Regions from separate parts of the Pseudomonas sp. 05N36 genome, predicted to be linked through region 3. Evidence: predicted binding sites of a transcription regulator. Region 3 holds the regulator's gene; each other region holds the start of a gene.
What was found. The regulator sigma-54, encoded in region 3, starts transcription at its own class of promoters, with help from an activator protein. The targets are predictions, from matches to a motif close to ANTGGCATNNANNTTGCTNT.

Region 1 (5,911 bases), on a different contig from region 3:
TCAGGCTGTTGCCCTGATTGAAACCGCTCGGCACCGAACGCTCGACCGAAGCACCACCCGGGATGCGACCGGCCGACGGAACGTTGACGGTGATCTTCGAACCGTCGCGGCCTTCAGCATCAAAACCACCGACCACCAGGTTGCCCTGGGCGATCGCATAGACGTTACCGTCGATACCCTTGAGCGGCGTCAGCAGCAGGGTGCCGCCGCGCAGGCTCTTGGAGTTGCCGATCGAGGATACGGTGATGTCGACCTGCTGACCCGGCTTGGCGAACGCTGGCAAATCGGCACTGACCGACACCGCCGCGACGTTCTTCAACTGCACGTTGCCGGAGCCGGGCGGCACCTTGATGCCGAACTGCGAGAGCATGTTGTTGAAGGTCTGCAGGGTGAACGGGGTTTGCGTGGTCTGGTCACCCGTGCCGTTAAGCCCGACGACCAGGCCGTAGCCGATCAATTGGTTGGAACGCACGCCCGAAATACTGGCGATGTCCTTCAACCGCTCGGCTTGAACGCCGAGGGAGGTGGACAGCAACAACACGGCCGCCATCAGGTGTTTGAAATTAAACATGAGTCGTTTCATCACCTAGAAAGGGAACAACGGGCTTAAGAAGAAACGGTCGAACCAGCCTGGCTGACTCGCGTCGGCAAACGAACCGGTGCCCGAATAGGTGATGCGCGCATCAGCGATACGCGTCGACGGCACCGTGTTATCGGTCGCGATATCGTCCGCCCGGACCAGGCCGGCAATGCGTACCAGCTCATCACCGGTGTTGAGGGTCATCCACTTCTCGCCACGCACGGCAATGATGCCGTTGGGCAGCACGTCGGCAACAGTGACGGTGATCGAACCGACCAGGCTGTTGCCCTGCCCTGCCTTGCTGTCACCCTTGGTGGCGCGGTCACCGTTGTAGCTGGCATTCAAACTCAGAGGGCTGTTGGTGGCCGGGGTGCCACCGAACAACGAGGTCAGACCGAGTCCGGTCTTGCTGGTCTTGTCCACCTGGGAGTTGGCGTTTTTACTGGCCTGGGTCTTCTCGTTCAGGGTGATGGTGATGATGTCACCGACCCGGAATGCCTTGCGGTCGCTGTACAGGTTCTGCTCGAAACCGGCCTGATAGATCGAGCCGTTGTTTGCCGCTGCCGGCAGCGGTGTACGAGGCAACACGGGCGCGTAGTAGGGGTCATTGGGCTTCGGCGTCGGGCCGACACAGCCCGCGAGCACGGCGATCCCACTCAATGCGAGAACAGATACAAAGCGATTCATGACCCTACCTCACGGTGTTGCAGGCGGCTGCATGCCGCCTCATAGACTTGGTTACAGATTCTGCGTTACGAACGAGAGCATCTGGTCGGCGGTAGAAATCACCTTGGAGTTCATCTCGTAGGCGCGTTGAGTGGTGATCATGTTGACCATCTCTTCAACGGTACTGACGTTGGACGTTTCCAGGGTGTTCTGCAGCGTGGTACCAAAACCGTTCAGGCCCGGCGTACCGACTTGCGGCGCACCACTGGCGGCGGTCTCCTGGAACAGGTTGTTACCCATGGACTGCAGACCGGCCGGGTTGATGAAGTCGGCGGTTTGCAGGTTGCCGATCACTTGTGCAGCGGCGGCGCCTGGAATGGTGATCGACACGGTGCCGTCACGACCGACCGTGAAGGTCTGTGCGTTGTTCGGAATGACGATGGCCGGTTCCAGGGCAAAGCCGCTGGCGTTGACAATCTGGCCATTGGAGTCCAGGTGGAACGTACCGTCACGGGTATAGGCGGTTGTGCCGTCCGGCTGCCGGATCTGGAAGAAACCGCGACCGTCGACCGCCATGTCCAGCGGCTGGTCGGTCGTTTGCAGGCTACCGGCGGTGAAGTTTTTCTGAGTGCCGACAATGCGTACACCGGTACCCAATTGCAGACCCGACGGCAGTGCGCTGTCCTGGGTCGACTGGGCGCCTGGCTGACGCTTGATCTGGTACAACAGGTCCTGAAACTCGGCACGGTCACGCTTGAAACCCGTGGTCGATACGTTCGCCAGGTTGTTGGAAATAGTCGTCAGGTTGGTGTCCTGGGCGGACAGGCCTGTTTTGGCAACCCATAGAGCCGGAAGCATTCAATTCTCCTCGTGCGCCTGTTTTACGGCGCGACGTTCTGATAATTAGCTGATCTGCAAGACCCGAGCCATGGCCTGGTCGTCGTCTTTGGCGGTGTTCATCATCTTGATGTGCAGCTCGAACTGCTTGGACAAGGCCAGCACCGAGGTCATCTCTTCAACGGCGTTGACGTTGCTCGACTCAAGGAAGCCCGACACCAGCTGGACGTTGGCATCGGCCGGTGCCGGCTTGCCGTCTGCGGTGTGGATCGAACCGTCCAGACCTTTGGTCATGTTCTTGATGTCCGGGTTGACCAGCTTGATGCGGTCAATTTCTGCCATGACGCGCGGGCCTTCACCCATTGACCGAATGCTGATGGTGCCGTCCTGACCGACTTCGATTTTCTGCTCGGGCGGCACGGCAATCGGACCACCGTTGCCCATGACCGGCATGCCGTTGCCGGCGCGCAACACGCCCAGGGCGTCGACATTCAGGCTGCCGGTGCGCACATAGCTTTCACCACCACCCGGATTCTGTACGGCAATCCAGCCGTTGCCCTGGACCGCCACATCGAGATCGCGACCGGTTTCAATCATCGAGCCAGGAGAGAAGTCGGTGGCCGGACGTTCGGACAGGGCAAACGCTCGCGCCGGAAAGCTGTCGCCAAACACCGGCATCGACCGCGCCTGCTCCAGGTCTTTCTGAAAACCGTTGGTGGAGATGTTCGCCAGGTTGTTGGCATGAGCCTTTTGCGCCAGTGCGTTCTGGCTGGCGCCGGTCATTGCCACATAAAGGTACTTGTCCACAGTCTTTCCTCTGCATGTCGGACGTTTGCCGCCCACCGCTGTACTGCTGAGCCTCAAGCAATTTGCAGACCAACTTCTACACAGAGGTTCAAAGCCCTCTAAACAAAGGACTTGAGAGGAATTGGAGGGGAATGGGTAATTGTGTCAAAGACGAAAAACCGGCGCGGTTATGCCGCTGAATGGCAAGTCTCGGCCTGCGCGCAACCCTTCGGCTTATGAAACTCCCGTAGCAGCTGGCGCAGCCTGCGTTCGGCTGCGCAGCAGTCGCCAATCTTGCCTGCACGATTAACCTGATACACCTCGGCGTCTGGTTTACGACTGCTGCGCAGCCGAACGCAGGCTGCGCCAGCTGCTACGGGGGTATATTTACTCTTGGCCGCTTTCGCTTTTGCCGACTTCGTATTCACGCAGTTTGTTGGCGATAGTGGTATGAGAAACCCCGAGGCGCTTGCCCAGCAGGCGACTGCTCGGGTACTCGGCATACAGTCGCTCCAGCACGGCCTTTTCGAAGCGCCCGACAATCTCGTCCAGCCCGCCTTCCAGCGAGAAATCCCCCAGAGGCTGGCGCACGCCGTAATCCGGCAGGCGAATATGCTCTGCCTTGACCGTGCCGCCGTCACACAACGAAACCGCCTGAAACAGCACGTTCTCCAACTGCCGGACGTTGCCCGGCCAGTGGTAATGGCTGAGCCGCTCCATCGCCGCCGGTGCCAGCTTCGGCAGCGGACAACCGATCTGCCGACTGGCCTGATCGAGGAAGTGCTCGACCAGCGGCGTCAGGCCATCAAGGCATTCGCGCAGCGGAGGGATGTGCAGTGAAAGCACATTCAAGCGATGGTAAAGATCCTGACGAAATTCACCGCTGGCACACAGTTCGGACAAATCGACCTGAGTGGCGCAGATCACCCGCACATCCAGGTAAACCTCTTCATCGCTGCCGACCCGGCGGAAGCAACCGTCCTGCAAAAACCGCAGCAACTTCACCTGCAAGCGCGGGCTCATTTCCCCGACACCATCGAGAAACAACGTACCGCCCGCCGTCAGCTCCAGCAGCCCGAGCTTGCCTTCGGCCCGCGCCCCTTCGAACGCACCCGGGCCATAACCGAACAGTTCGGTCTCGGCCATCGACTCCGGCAGCCCGGCGCAATTGAGCGCCATCAACGGCGACTGCCCGCGCGGGCTGGCCAGGTGGCAGGCGCGCGCCAACAGTTCTTTACCGGTGCCGGTCTCGCCCTCGATCAGCAGCGGCGCATCCAGTGGCGCCATGCGCCGCGCTTCACGCACCACCGCGGCCATGACTTTGGAGCTTTGAAAAATACTGTCGAAACCGCGCAACTCCTGCTTGCGCACGTTATAGATGCGTTCGCCGACCCGGTCCGCCCGGTGCAACGTCAGTACCGCACCGGCCATGGCCTCGCTTTCGTCATGCTCCGATTGCAACGGCGCGATATCGGCCAGGAACACATCGCCCTTGACCTTGACCCGCAAGCCATTGATCCGCGATTTGTTGGCGCGCACCAGCTCCGGCAAATCGAAGTCCTCGGCATACCGCGACAAGGGAATACCCGGCACCTCGTCCACCCGCACCCCGAGCAATTGCGCGGCGGCGCGGTTGGCCGCGACGATCGAACCGCCCATGTCGATCGACAGCACCGGAAACTCCAGCGCGCCGAGCAAGGCATTCAGCTCCATGTGCCGACGCTCGCTGGGCATCAGCCCTACGCGCTTGACGCCAAACACACCGGTGATGGCCTCGAACTTCGGACGCAGTGCCTGGAACTGAAGGTTGATCAGGTTCGGACAATGCAGGTAGATCGCGTTGCCATGCTCGCCGCCGACCTCACCCCGGGCGACGTTGATCCCGTACTCCACCAGCAGGTTGAGAATGTCGCGCAGGATACCGATGCGGTTCTGGCAGTGGACTTTGATACGCATATAAAGGCCTGAACGATGGTAAATGAGGCGCGTGGCGAGGTTTTTTCTGCCGAGGCGCGAAGTTTGTCGTCAAGATTATGTGACAGCTCAAGGCCTTTTCAAACCCGGAAATCTCAATACTTGCGCCATAGCCGTCAATCCGTAACGAATAGTTTACGAAAAACCATGATTTCTCCTACGTACAACACCCAAACCCTGCTGCAAAATCTCACACTTGGGGTTATTTCTAGGTCCATAGGCAACAGACATAACAAGAACGTATCCCTTTGCAGGAGAGCAGCATGAAGCAGACGCAATACGTGGCCCGCGAGCCCGATGCGCAAGGTTTTATTCACTACACCGCTGAAGAACATGCAGTGTGGGATACGCTGATCACTCGCCAGCTGAAAGTGCTCGAGGGTCGTGCATGCCAGGAATACATGGACGGCATCGAAAAACTCGGCCTGCCCCATGACCGCATTCCGCAACTCGACGAAATCAACAAAGTCCTCGGCGAGACCACCGGCTGGCAAGTCGCCCGGGTGCCGGCGCTGATTCCGTTCCAGACCTTCTTTGAATTGCTGGCCAGCAAGCAGTTTCCGGTCGCGACCTTTATTCGTACTCGCGAAGAACTGGATTACCTGCAAGAGCCGGACATTTTCCACGAGATCTTTGGGCACTGCCCGCTGCTGACCAACCCCTGGTTCGCCGAATTCACTCACACCTACGGCAAACTCGGCCTACAGGCTTCCAAGGAAGAACGTGTCTATCTGGCGCGCCTGTACTGGATGACCATCGAGTTTGGCCTGGTCGACACCCCGGACGGCAAACGCATCTACGGTGGCGGCATCCTCTCCTCGCCGAAAGAAACCGTGTACAGCCTGTCCGGCGAGCCGGAGCATCAAGCCTTTGATCCGCTGGAGGCGATGCGCACGCCGTATCGCATCGACATCCTGCAACCGCTGTACTTTGTCCTGCCCAACCTCAAGCGCCTGTTCGATCTGGCCCACGAGGACATCATGGGCATGGTCCATCAAGGCATGCAGCTGGGGCTGCACGCACCCAAGTTTCCGCCTAAACCCAAGGCGGCCTGAGAGCGCCGCAGTC
Region 2 (5,911 bases), on a different contig from region 3:
GCGCTCACGCAGCATCACATCCGAAGGGTCGATGATTCCGGCCCGCTTGAGGGGGCGGGTGGTCGTGACGACCTCGCGAAACAGGCGGACTTGAGCGGGTACGAAGACGGTCCAGGGGGAGGCGCCTTCGCAACGGACTTTCACCGTGACCCGGCCCAAAGGTATGGCTGGGCGGTCCAGTGTCGCTGTCAATTCCTTGTCGCACGGCGGCATGTACATGCGCGGGTCGAGCTTGTTGACTTCGATTTCGTAGCGCCCTGCGGTTTGACTGGTGGCCAGATAGTCTTCTACGGTGAATTCAAGAAAGCCCTGAGTGACGCCGATAAGTAGATCAGGCAAGGTAACCGGGTCGGCAAAGGCAGGGCTGCCAGCGTTCAACAGGCATACGGCTGACAGGGCGCCGAGGAATTTACGGCACATTGATGTCAGGCGTCGGGAAAATGTCGTTTTTGTGTTCATCGCAGTTAAAAAGCAAGCGCCGTGCCGTTTAGTGATGAATGTGCGTCGCAACACACTTAGCGTTGGTGTAGGAGTCTGGGCATGGCTGGTGTAATGGATTCGGTTAACCAGCGCACGCAACTGGTAGGGCAGAATCGCCTGGAGCTGTTGTTGTTCCGTCTCGACGGCCAGCAGCTTTACGGGATCAACGTGTTCAAGGTTCGGGAGGTGCTGCAATGCCCCAAGCTGACCTTGATGCCCAAGTCCAGTCCTGTCGTGTGCGGTGTGGCAAATATTCGGGGGGCAACCATTCCGATTCTGGATCTGGCAATGGCGACCGGCTCAGGCGGGTTGCAGGATCAAAGCAATCCCTTCGTGATCATCACGGAGTACAACACCAAGACCCAGGGGTTTCTGGTGAGGTCGGTCGAGCGGATCGTCAACATGAACTGGGAAGAGATCCATCCGCCACCCAAGGGCACGGGGCGCGATCATTACCTGACCGCTGTGACTCGAGTCGACAATCAGCTAGTCGAAATCATCGACGTGGAAAAGGTCCTGGCGGAAGTTGCGCCGACGTCGGATGCGATTTCGGTTGGCGTGATCGATGCCGATACCCAACACAAGGCAATCTCCTTGCGAGTGCTCACGGTCGATGATTCGTCGGTGGCGCGCAAGCAGATCACGCGTTGCCTGCAGACGGTGGGGGTTGAAGTCATTTCGTTGAACGACGGCCGGCAAGCGCTGGATTACCTGCGCAAACTGGTCGATGAGGGCAAGAAGCCGGAAGAAGAGTTTCTGATGATGATTTCCGACATCGAAATGCCCGAAATGGACGGCTACACCCTTACAAGCGAGATCCGCAGTGACCCTCGCATGCAAAAGCTCCATATCATCCTGCATACTTCGTTGTCAGGTGTGTTCAATCAGGCGATGGTGAAGAAAGTCGGTGCCGATGACTTCCTTGCCAAATTCCGTCCTGATGACCTGGCATCCCGGGTAGTCGACCGGATCAAAGCAGCAGACAACAGCTAGTGGCCTTCGCTCCTGGCGGTCAACACGATTTAAGAGGCGGCATCATTGTCTACGGGTAATTTGGATTTTGAACAGTTCCGGGTCTTCCTGGAAAAAGCCTGTGGCATTTTGCTCGGTGAGAACAAGCAGTATCTGGTGTCGAGCCGTCTCAACAAACTGATGGAACAGCAAGGCATCAAGTCCTTGGGTGAGTTGGTGCAGCGGATGCAGACCCAACCGCGCAGTGGTTTGCGCGAGATGGTGGTGGACGCGATGACGACGAACGAAACCCTCTGGTTTCGTGACACCTATCCGTTTGAAGTCTTGAAGAACAAAGTGCTGCCTGAGTCCATCAAGGCCAGTCCCGGGCAGCGCCTGCGGATCTGGTCGGCGGCGTGCTCGTCCGGGCAGGAACCGTATTCGCTGTCGATGTCGATCGACGAGTTCGAGCGGGTCAATATGGGGCAGTTGAAGATGGGGGTGCAGATTGTTGCCACCGACCTGTCCGGGACCATGTTGACCAACTGCAAGACCGGCGAATACGACAGCCTGGCGATCGGTCGGGGTCTGTCGCCGGAGCGTCTGCAGCGTTACTTCGATCCGAAAGGGCCGGGGCGTTGGGCAGTCAAGGCACCGATCAAGAGTCGGGTGGAGTTTCGCTCGTTCAACCTGCTGGACAGCTACGCCAGTCTCGGCAAGTTCGACATCGTGTTCTGCCGCAACGTGTTGATCTACTTCTCTGCCGAAGTGAAGAAAGACATCCTGCTGCGGATTCACAGCACGCTGAAGCCAGGCGGTTATCTGTTCCTGGGGGCTTCCGAAGCGTTGAACGGTTTGCCGGATCACTATCAGATGGTTCAGTGCAGCCCGGGGATCATCTACCAGGCCAAGTGATTGGACGGTAATCGGTACTGCATGAAAACGGGAGCCCTCGGGGGCTCCCGTTTTTTTTGCCCGCCAAATTCCCCGGCACCCGGACCCCTTTGTGGGAGCGAGCCTGCTCGCGATAGCGGTGTTGCAGGTTGCATTGATATTGACTGACACGACGTCATCGCGAGCAGGCTCGCTCCCACAAGGGGTCCGGTGTTGTTCTCTCGGGAAGCGGCAGAAAAGCGGCAGGCGCCGGAAATCCGTTGCCGCTTTTCTGGCATTGCCGCTTTGCCGTCGCCCGCAAAGCCCCGGTTTACGGGGGGTGAGAAGCTGGCACGGGGCTTGCTACACCCCTGTTACGAAAAATCAGGTCACCCAAAGGTTTCCGACATGAGCATCAGCTTCGATAAAGCGCTCGGTATCCACGAACAGGCCCTGGGCTTCCGCGCTCAGCGTGCCGAAGTGCTGGCCAACAACATTGCCAACGCCGATACCCCGAACTACAAGGCTCGGGATCTGGACTTCTCGTCGGTGCTGGCCGCCCAGAACGACAAGAACAAGAACGGCACCTTTGCTTTGAGCATGACCAATAGCCGTCATATCGAAGCCCAGGGCATGAGCAGTGGTGAGGAGTCGTTGCTGTATCGCACGCCGATGCAACCGTCGATTGACCAAAACACCGTGGACGCCCAGCTGGAACAGTCGAACTACGCGCAAAACGCGGTCGACTTCCAGGCCAGCTTCACGCTGCTCAACAGCAAATTCAAAGGGCTGGTATCAGCCCTGCGCGGGGAGTAATCCATGTCTCTGTCCAGTGTTTTCAACATTGCCGGTAGCGGCATGAGTGCTCAAACCACTCGCTTGAACACCGTCGCCAGTAACATCGCCAACGCCGAGACCGTCTCTTCGAGCATCGATCAGACCTACCGTGCCCGTCACCCGGTGTTTGCCACCATGTTCCAGGGCGGTCAGTCCGGTGGCAGCAATTCGCTGTTCCAGAATCAGGATGCCGCAGGGCAGGGCGTGCAGGTACTCGGCGTAGTCGAAGATCAAAGCAACCTCGAAGCACGCTACGAGCCGAACCATCCGGCGGCTGACGCCAAGGGTTATGTGTATTACCCCAACGTCAACGTGGTGGAGGAAATGGCCGACATGATTTCCGCCAGTCGTTCGTTCCAGACCAATGCGGAAATGATGAACACCGCCAAAACCATGATGCAGAAGGTCCTGACCCTCGGTCAGTGATAAGGGGCGATTTTTATGAGCGTTACCGATTCCACCGGCGGCCTGAGCATGACCGACCTGCTGGCGAACTCCTCGGTCAAGAGCACCGGTACGGCCGCGAATGGCCTTTCCGCAGCAACCAGTAGCGCGACCGGCGGCAAGGCGTTGGGCAAGGACGCGTTCCTGCAGTTGCTGGTGACCCAGCTGAAGAACCAGGACCCGCTTTCGCCACAGGACAACGGCGCATTCGTGGCTCAACTGGCGCAGTTCAGCAGCCTTGAAGGGATTACCTCCCTCAATACGACTGTGAGTTCCCTTGCCAGTAATTTCAGCTCTTCCCAGGCCTTGCAGGCTTCTTCTCTGGTCGGCCGTTCGGTCATTGCGCAAACCAGCACCGCGCAGATCATTGACCCGAGCAAGGGACTGAGCGGTTCGGTGAACCTGACCTCGTCCATTGCCGATGGCACCGTGACTATCAGCGATGCAAGCGGAAAGGTTGTGAGAACCCTTAACCTGGGCAACCGGCCGGCCGGCAGCGCCAGCTTCACTTGGGACGGCAACGACAATAGCGGCGCCGCAGTCGCTGCGGGCACTTATACCTTCAAGGCCAATGCGCCGATCAACGGCACGGCGACCGATCTGGCGACCTACCTGCCGGCAACGGTCAACAGCGTGACGCTGAGCCAAACCGGCGGCGAGTTGATGCTCAATCTTGCAGGTCTGGGCCCTATCGCCCTGTCCAAAGTTCAAACCATTGGTCTATAGAGCCGGCTAACGCGGCATAAAGGAGTGGAATATGTCTTTCAATATCGGCCTTAGCGGTCTCTATGCAGCCAACAAACAACTGGACGTGACCGGCAACAACATCGCCAACGTTGCGACCGCCGGTTTCAAGTCCTCGCGCGCCGAGTTCGCGGATGTCTACTCGGCAACCAAGCTGGGTAGTGGTAGTAAAGTCGTCGGCAGCGGTGTAAGCCTGGCCAACGTATCCCAGCAGTTCACCCAAGGTGATATCAACAACACCGGCAACGTACTGGACATGGGCATCAATGGTTCGGGTTTCTTCACCCTGAGCAATAACGGTTCGACGACCTACACCCGTGCCGGTACGTTCAAGGTCGACAAGGATGGCTTCATCACCAATACCAATCAAACCGCCCGTTTGCAGGGTTACGGTGTGGACGCCAATGGTAAGGTCATCAACGGCGTGTTGACCGACCTTAAGATCGACACCTCGAACCTGGCGCCCAAACCGACGTCGACCGTGTCCTCGACGATCAACCTGGATTCGACGGCTCCAGTGATTGACGACACGATCCCGGCTAACAAATTCGACCCGGGCACCCTCGCCACCTACACCAAATCGTTCAGTACGCCGATCTATGACAGCCAGGGCAACTCGCACGTCATGGATCAATACATGGTCAAGACCGGCGCCAACACCTGGAAGACCTACACCCTGGTAGACGGTCGCAACCCGGATGCCACCGGCAGCGACCCGAAAATCACCCCTCCGGTCGCCACGACCATGACGTTTGATTCGGCCGGCAAACTGGTCTCGGTTGCCACGCCTCCTGCAACACCGGCGGCACCTAACGTAAACAACGCCATAACATTAGCTGGCTGGGTACCAGGCAAGGTGACCAACGGTGTGTGGGCGGCCAACGGCGCGGCACCAAGCGCTAGCGGCATGGTCATTTCGATGACCAACACCACGCAGTTCAATGCCGACTCCGCCCGCTCTATCCCGGCTCAGGACGGTTACGCGACTGGCCAGATCACCAACCTGACCATCGACGGCACCGGCACCCTGTTCGCCAACTTCAGCAACAACCAGAGCAAGGCCATCGGCCAGGTTGCGCTGGCCAGTTTCACCAACGAACAAGGCCTGCAAGCCGTAGGCGGCACCAGCTGGAAAGAAACGTTCGCCTCGGGTATTCCTGGCTACGATGCTCCGGAAACCGGGACCCTGGGTTCGATTCAGTCCAACTCCCTGGAAGAGTCCAACGTCAACCTGACCAACGAACTGGTCAACCTGATCAAGGCGCAGAGCAACTACCAGGCGAACGCCAAGACCATCTCCACCCAGAGCACCATCATGCAGACCATCATTCAGATGACCTGATGCTGGTTGGTTGATAGCGCTACACAAGAAGCCCCTCGGAAGAGGGGCTTTTTTGTGGTCGGGATTTGTGTCGGCAACTGAGGCTCTGGTTGCCTGTACGGTCACCACTTTCCTTGAGGCAAAAGAAAACCCCCGACCAGTCCAGAAGACTGATCGGGGGTTTCAGGTAAGCGCCTTGCGACGCTTACCGGCTCAGCTTATTGGCAAGCTTCGCAATCCGGCTCGTCGATAGCGCAGGCC
Region 3 (5,911 bases):
GCGCAAAACCGCATCGTACTGATCGACCGCGCCAAGGTGATCAACGAAGGCAACACCACCGAAGGCGAGAAAATCGTCTACGACACCGTCAAGCAGGTTGCTAACGCAGGCCGCGCTACCGGTGCTTCGGTGACTGCGCCGCGCCCACGGGTCGATATGGTTATCCAGCCGAAAAAGAAAACCGACGAGCAGAAGGCCCAGTAATGGCAACTCTGAAAGCCCAGCATCTGGCCAAAAGCTACAAGAGCCGCCAGGTCGTGCGTGACGTCAGCCTGTCGATCGACAGCGGCCAGATCGTCGGCCTGCTTGGCCCGAACGGTGCCGGCAAGACAACCTGCTTCTACATGATCGTGGGCCTGGTCCAGGCCGATCAGGGGCGCGTACTGATCGACGATCTGGACGTCAGCCACCAGCCAATGCACGGTCGTGCACAAGCGGGTATCGGCTATCTGCCGCAAGAAGCGTCGATCTTCCGCAAACTTTCGGTCGCCGACAACATCATGGCCATCCTCGAGACCCGCAAGGAGCTCGACAAGGCCGGTCGTCGCAAAGAGCTGGAAAGCCTGCTGCAGGAATTCCACATCAACCACATCCGCGACAACCTCGGCATGAGCCTTTCCGGTGGCGAACGTCGCCGCGTGGAAATCGCTCGTGCCCTGGCCACGGCGCCGAAATTCATCCTGCTCGACGAACCTTTCGCCGGCGTGGACCCGATTTCGGTAGGCGACATCAAGCAGATCATTCATCACCTCAAGGCCAAGGGTATCGGCGTGCTGATCACGGACCACAACGTTCGTGAAACCCTGGACATCTGTGAAACCGCCTACATCGTCAACGACGGCCAACTGATTGCCGAAGGCGACGCCGAAACCATCCTGGCCAACGACCTGGTCAAGGAAGTGTATCTGGGCCATGAGTTCCGCCTGTAAGCACTGAGGTGTCCGGTCAGTCGCCGGAGCGCTTGCCCCAATAAAACCATACGTATTTATTGTTACAGCGCTCTAGGCAAAGACTTCAGTTTCAGGCATATAATTTGCTTATGTTTGGCGCTCCGGCGCCCTGTAGTGGATGGCGCATGTGCGCCGGCGAATAAGGTGTTAAGCCCCTGCCATGAAACCATCGCTAGTCTTGAGAATGGGCCAGCAGCTGACGATGACACCGCAGCTGCAACAGGCCATCCGCCTGCTCCAATTGTCGACCCTGGACCTGCAACAGGAAATCCAGGAGGCACTGGAGTCCAATCCAATGCTCGAACGCCAGGAAGAAGGCGACGACTTCGATAACGCCGACCCGATGGCGGACAACATCGAGCAAAAACCCAACGCAGACATCCAGGAACCCTCCTACCAGGAAACCGCGCCTACGGTCGATAACCTCGAGGAAGGCGACTGGAACGAGCGCATCCCTAACGAGCTGCCGGTCGACACCGCCTGGGAAGACGTTTACCAGACCAGCGCCAGCAGCCTGCCGAGCAACGATGACGACGAATGGGATTTCACCACTCGCACTTCCGCCGGCGAAAGCCTGCAGAGCCATCTGCTCTGGCAATTGAACCTGGCGCCAATGTCCGACACCGATCGACTGATCGCGGTAACCCTGATCGACTGCATCAACAATCAGGGCTATCTGGACGAAACCCTCGAAGAAATCCTCGAGGCTTTCGATCCGGAACTGGACATCGAACTCGACGAGATCGAAGCCGTCCTGCATCGCATCCAGCAATTCGAGCCGGCCGGTATCGGCGCACGCAACCTCAGCGAATGCCTGTCGCTGCAACTGCGTCAATTGCCCGCCAAGACCCCTTGGCTGGCCGAGGCCAAGCGCCTCGTCATCGATTACATCGACCTGCTGGGCAGCCGCGACTACAGCCAACTGATGCGCCGCATGAAGCTCAAGGAAGATGAGCTGCGCCAGGTCATCGAACTGGTGCAAAGCCTGAATCCGCGTCCGGGCTCGCAAATCGAGTCCAGCGAAGCCGAGTACGTGGTTCCCGACGTCATCGTGCGCAAAGACAACGAGCGCTGGCTGGTGGAGCTGAACCAGGAGTCGGTTCCGCGTCTGCGCGTCAACCCGCAGTACGCCGGCTTTGTCCGCCGCGCCGACACCAGCGCCGACAACACCTTCATGCGCAATCAGTTGCAGGAAGCGCGCTGGTTCATCAAGAGCCTGCAAAGCCGCAACGAAACCCTGATGAAAGTCGCTACCCAGATCGTCGAGCACCAACGCGGCTTCCTTGAGTACGGCGATGAGGCCATGAAGCCGTTGGTCCTGCATGACATTGCTGAAGCGGTCGGCATGCACGAGTCGACGATTTCACGAGTGACCACGCAAAAATTCATGCATACCCCACGCGGTATTTATGAACTGAAATATTTTTTCTCAAGCCATGTCAGCACCTCTGAGGGCGGTGAATGCTCGTCCACAGCGATCCGCGCGATCATCAAAAAACTGGTTGCCGCGGAAAATCAGAAAAAGCCGTTGAGTGACAGCAAGATCGCTGGTTTACTGGAGGCACAAGGCATTCAGGTGGCCCGCCGCACCGTCGCCAAGTACCGCGAGTCCCTGGGGATCGCGCCTTCGAGCGAACGCAAGCGGTTGATGTGACGGGCTGCGCCATAGCGTTCCAGGGTGTGTTCGAAAACTTTTCGGACACGCTCTAGTGGCAGGCAAGCCAGCCTGCCGCCTTATGCACTGGCAACGAAGGAGAAGCTGTATGCAAGTCAACATCAGTGGACACCAACTGGAAGTGACCGAACCCCTGCGCATCTACATCGGCGAAAAACTCGACCGATTAGAAAGGCATTTCGACAAGATCACCAATGTGCAGGTCACGTTGACCGTCGAGAAGCTGCTGCAGAAAATCGAAGCCACGCTGCATATCCCCGGTGGAGAAGTGGTCGCCAACGCTGAGCATAACGACATGTATGCCGCGATCGACGCCCTGACCGACAAGCTGGATAAACAACTCAAAAAGCATAAGGAAAAGACCCAGAGCCTCCTTCAGGGCGCGACCGGTCGTTAACACTCCCAACCCATGATCCGACTTGAAAACATCCTGACCCCCGGCCGTTCCTTGGTGAACGTGCCGGGCGGCAGTAAAAAGAAAGCCCTCGAACAAATTGCCAACCTGATCGCCCGCGAAGTGCCGGGTCTGGCCATGCAGGATGTCTTTGAGAGTCTGGTCGCCCGTGAAAAACTCGGTTCCACCGGTTTTGGCAACGGCATCGCCATCCCCCACTGCCGCCTCAAAGGTTGCGAGTCGCCCATCAGTGCCTTGATGCACCTGGACGCTCCTATAGATTTCGACGCCATCGACGGTGCTCCGGTCGACCTGCTATTCGTTCTGCTGGTCCCGCAAGCCGCTACCGATGCGCACCTGGAACTGCTCCGCCAGATCGCCAGCATGCTCGATCGTAAAGAAGTCCGCGATCGCCTGCGCAGCGCAAAAAGTAATGAAGCCTTGTACCAGGTTGTCCTCGACGAGCAGAACGGTCACTAATCATGCGCTTGATCATCGTCAGCGGCCGTTCTGGCTCGGGTAAAAGTACCGCCCTCGATGTACTGGAGGACAACGGTTACTACTGCATCGACAACCTGCCGGCCGGCCTGTTACCGGAACTGGCCGAGCGCGCACTGATTCACACCGAACTGGCGCAACCGCTGGTTGCGGTTTCCATCGATGCGCGCAACCTGCCGAGCCACCTGTCACGTTTCCCGGAACTCCTGGAAGAGGTGCGCAGCCGGCACATTCAATGCGATGTGCTGTATCTGGACGCCGACGAAGAAACCTTGCTCAAGCGCTTCTCGGAAACCCGTCGTCGCCACCCGCTGAGCAACGCCAACCGCTCGCTGGCCGAAGCCATCGAAGACGAGACCAACCTGCTCGGACCGATTGCCGACTTGGCAGACCTCAAGGTCAATACCACCAATCTGAACCTGTATCAGCTGCGCGATACCATCAAGCTGCGCCTCTTGAACCAGCCAGAGCCGGGCACTGCGTTTCTGGTGGAATCCTTCGGTTTCAAGCGCGGCATGCCGGTGGATGCCGATCTGGTGTTCGACGTACGTTGCTTGCCGAACCCGTACTGGAAGCAGGAACTGCGCGCGCAATCCGGGCTGGACCAGCCGGTTGCCGAATATCTGGCGGCTCAGCCGGATGTCGAAGAGATGTTCCAGGACATCTCCACTTACCTGCTCAAATGGCTGCCGCGCTTTGCTGCCAGCAACCGCGCTTACGTCACCATCGCCATTGGCTGCACCGGCGGGCATCACCGCTCCGTCTACCTGACCGAACGTCTGGGCCAGGTCCTGCAACAATCCCTGAAGAACGTCCAGGTTCGCCACCGCGACCTTAGCTAAAGGATTCACACCGCGATGCCTGCTCTGGAAATTGAAATCATCAACAAACTGGGTCTGCATGCCCGCGCTTCAGCCAAATTCGTTGGCGTCGCAGGTCAGTTCCCGTGCCAGATCAGGGCCGGACGCACCCCGCAATCCATGGTCGACGGCAAAAGCATCATGGCCATGATGATGCTCGCTGCTGGCAAAGGCACCAAGATCCACCTGAGCACTGAAGGTGAACAGGAGCAGGAAGCGATGGACGCATTGGTGGCGCTGATCAACAACTTCTTCGACGAAGGCGAGTAAGCGCCCAACCTTTTGGCGAGCAGGCTTGTGTAGTGAGGGAGCTTGCTCCCTCACCACAGGATTCGCGTCAGGCAATAAAAAAGCGCGTCACCCAATGGGGGGCGCGCTTTTTTTCGTATGGCAGCAGCGCTTAGCTGCCCGCTACGGTCATCCGCTCGATCAACACCGAGCCCGTGCGAATGTTGCTGCGCAGTTCCAGGTCATTACCCACGGCAATGATCTGCTTGAACATATCGCGCATGTTGCCGGCGATAGTCACCTCCTGGACCGCGAACTGGATTTCACCGTTTTCGACCCAGAAACCCGCCGCGCCACGGGAGTAGTCACCGGTGACCATGTTCAAACCTTGCCCCATCAATTCGGTCACCAGCAAGCCACGCCCCATGCGCCGCAACAGCGCCGCCTGGTCTTCATCACCGTGGGTAACGAACAGATTGTGCACGCCACCGGCGTTGGCAGTGCTTGGCATGCCGAGTTTGCGTCCGGAATACGTACCCAGCACGTAAGACACCAACTCACCCTTCTCGACGAACGGCTTGGCGTACGTCGCCAGACCATCGCCATCGAATGCCGAACTGCCCAAGGCGCGCATCAGGTGTGGACGCTCATCGATAGTCAGCCATTCAGGAAACAGTTTCTGGCCCAGCGCACCTTCGAGGAACGACGACTTGCGGTACAGATTGCCGCCCGAAATTGCGCCGAGGAAACTGCCGAACAAACCGCCCGCCAGTTCCGCGGAAAACAGCACCGGCACTTCGCAGGTCGGCACCGGACGCGCGCCCAAGCGACTGGCTGCCCGTTGCGCCGCACGCTGGCCAATGCTCACCGGATCGGCCAGCAAGTTGCCCTGGCGATTGACGTCATACCAATAGTCGCGCTGCATCTGGCCGTCGGCTTCGGCGATCATCACGCAGCTCAGGCTGTGACGCGTCGACGCATAACCCCCGATAAAGCCATGGCTGTTGCCATAGACGCGGCAGCCCTGGTGAGTGCTCAAGGTGGTGCCATCGGCGTTCTTGATCCGGCTGTCGGTGGCAAACGCTGCCGCTTCACAGGCCAGCGCCCGCTCGATCGCTTGCTCAGGGCTGATGTCCCATTCGTGGAACAGGTCGAAGTCCGGCAAGTCCTTGGCCATCAGCGCGGCGTCGGCCAGGCCCGAGTGTTCATCTTCGGAGGTGTGCCTGGCGATGGCCAAGGCGGCGGCGACGGTTTCACGAATGGCCTCGGGACCACTGGCCGAGGTGCTGGCCGAGCCTTTGCGCTG

Region 1: a site for sigma-54 is predicted at 2,945-2,964, ahead of AC1DIH_RS03930 (flagellar basal body rod protein FlgF). Genes of this name have one in related genera too.
Region 2: a site for sigma-54 is predicted at 2,652-2,671, ahead of flgB (flagellar basal body rod protein FlgB). Genes of this name have one in related genera too.

The regions. Positions count from the first base shown of each region.
Region 1 covers NZ_JBFTNH010000002.1:184,243-190,153, forward strand. The annotation lists gene AC1DIH_RS03915 (flagellar basal body P-ring protein FlgI) at 1-571, opposite strand, end outside; gene flgH (flagellar basal body L-ring protein FlgH) at 587-1,267, opposite strand; gene flgG (flagellar basal-body rod protein FlgG) at 1,319-2,104, opposite strand; gene AC1DIH_RS03930 (flagellar basal body rod protein FlgF) at 2,150-2,890, opposite strand; gene AC1DIH_RS03935 (sigma-54-dependent transcriptional regulator) at 3,257-4,825, opposite strand; gene phhA (phenylalanine 4-monooxygenase) at 5,107-5,898, shown strand.
Region 2 covers NZ_JBFTNH010000018.1:36,555-42,465, forward strand. The annotation lists gene flgA (flagellar basal body P-ring formation chaperone FlgA) at 1-459, opposite strand, end outside; gene AC1DIH_RS21125 (chemotaxis protein CheV) at 541-1,473, shown strand; gene cheR (protein-glutamate O-methyltransferase CheR) at 1,519-2,346, shown strand; gene flgB (flagellar basal body rod protein FlgB) at 2,713-3,120, shown strand; gene flgC (flagellar basal body rod protein FlgC) at 3,124-3,567, shown strand; gene flgD (flagellar hook assembly protein FlgD) at 3,583-4,311, shown strand; gene flgE (flagellar hook protein FlgE) at 4,343-5,671, shown strand; gene AC1DIH_RS21155 (ribonucleoside-diphosphate reductase subunit alpha) at 5,869-5,911, opposite strand, start outside.
Region 3 covers NZ_JBFTNH010000012.1:216,935-222,845, reverse strand. The annotation lists gene lptA (lipopolysaccharide transport periplasmic protein LptA) at 1-204, shown strand, start outside; gene lptB (LPS export ABC transporter ATP-binding protein) at 204-929, shown strand; gene AC1DIH_RS16915 (RNA polymerase factor sigma-54) at 1,111-2,604, shown strand; gene hpf (ribosome hibernation-promoting factor, HPF/YfiA family) at 2,714-3,022, shown strand; gene ptsN (PTS IIA-like nitrogen regulatory protein PtsN) at 3,035-3,499, shown strand; gene rapZ (RNase adapter RapZ) at 3,502-4,359, shown strand; gene AC1DIH_RS16895 (HPr family phosphocarrier protein) at 4,375-4,647, shown strand; gene pmbA (metalloprotease PmbA) at 4,778-5,911, opposite strand, start outside.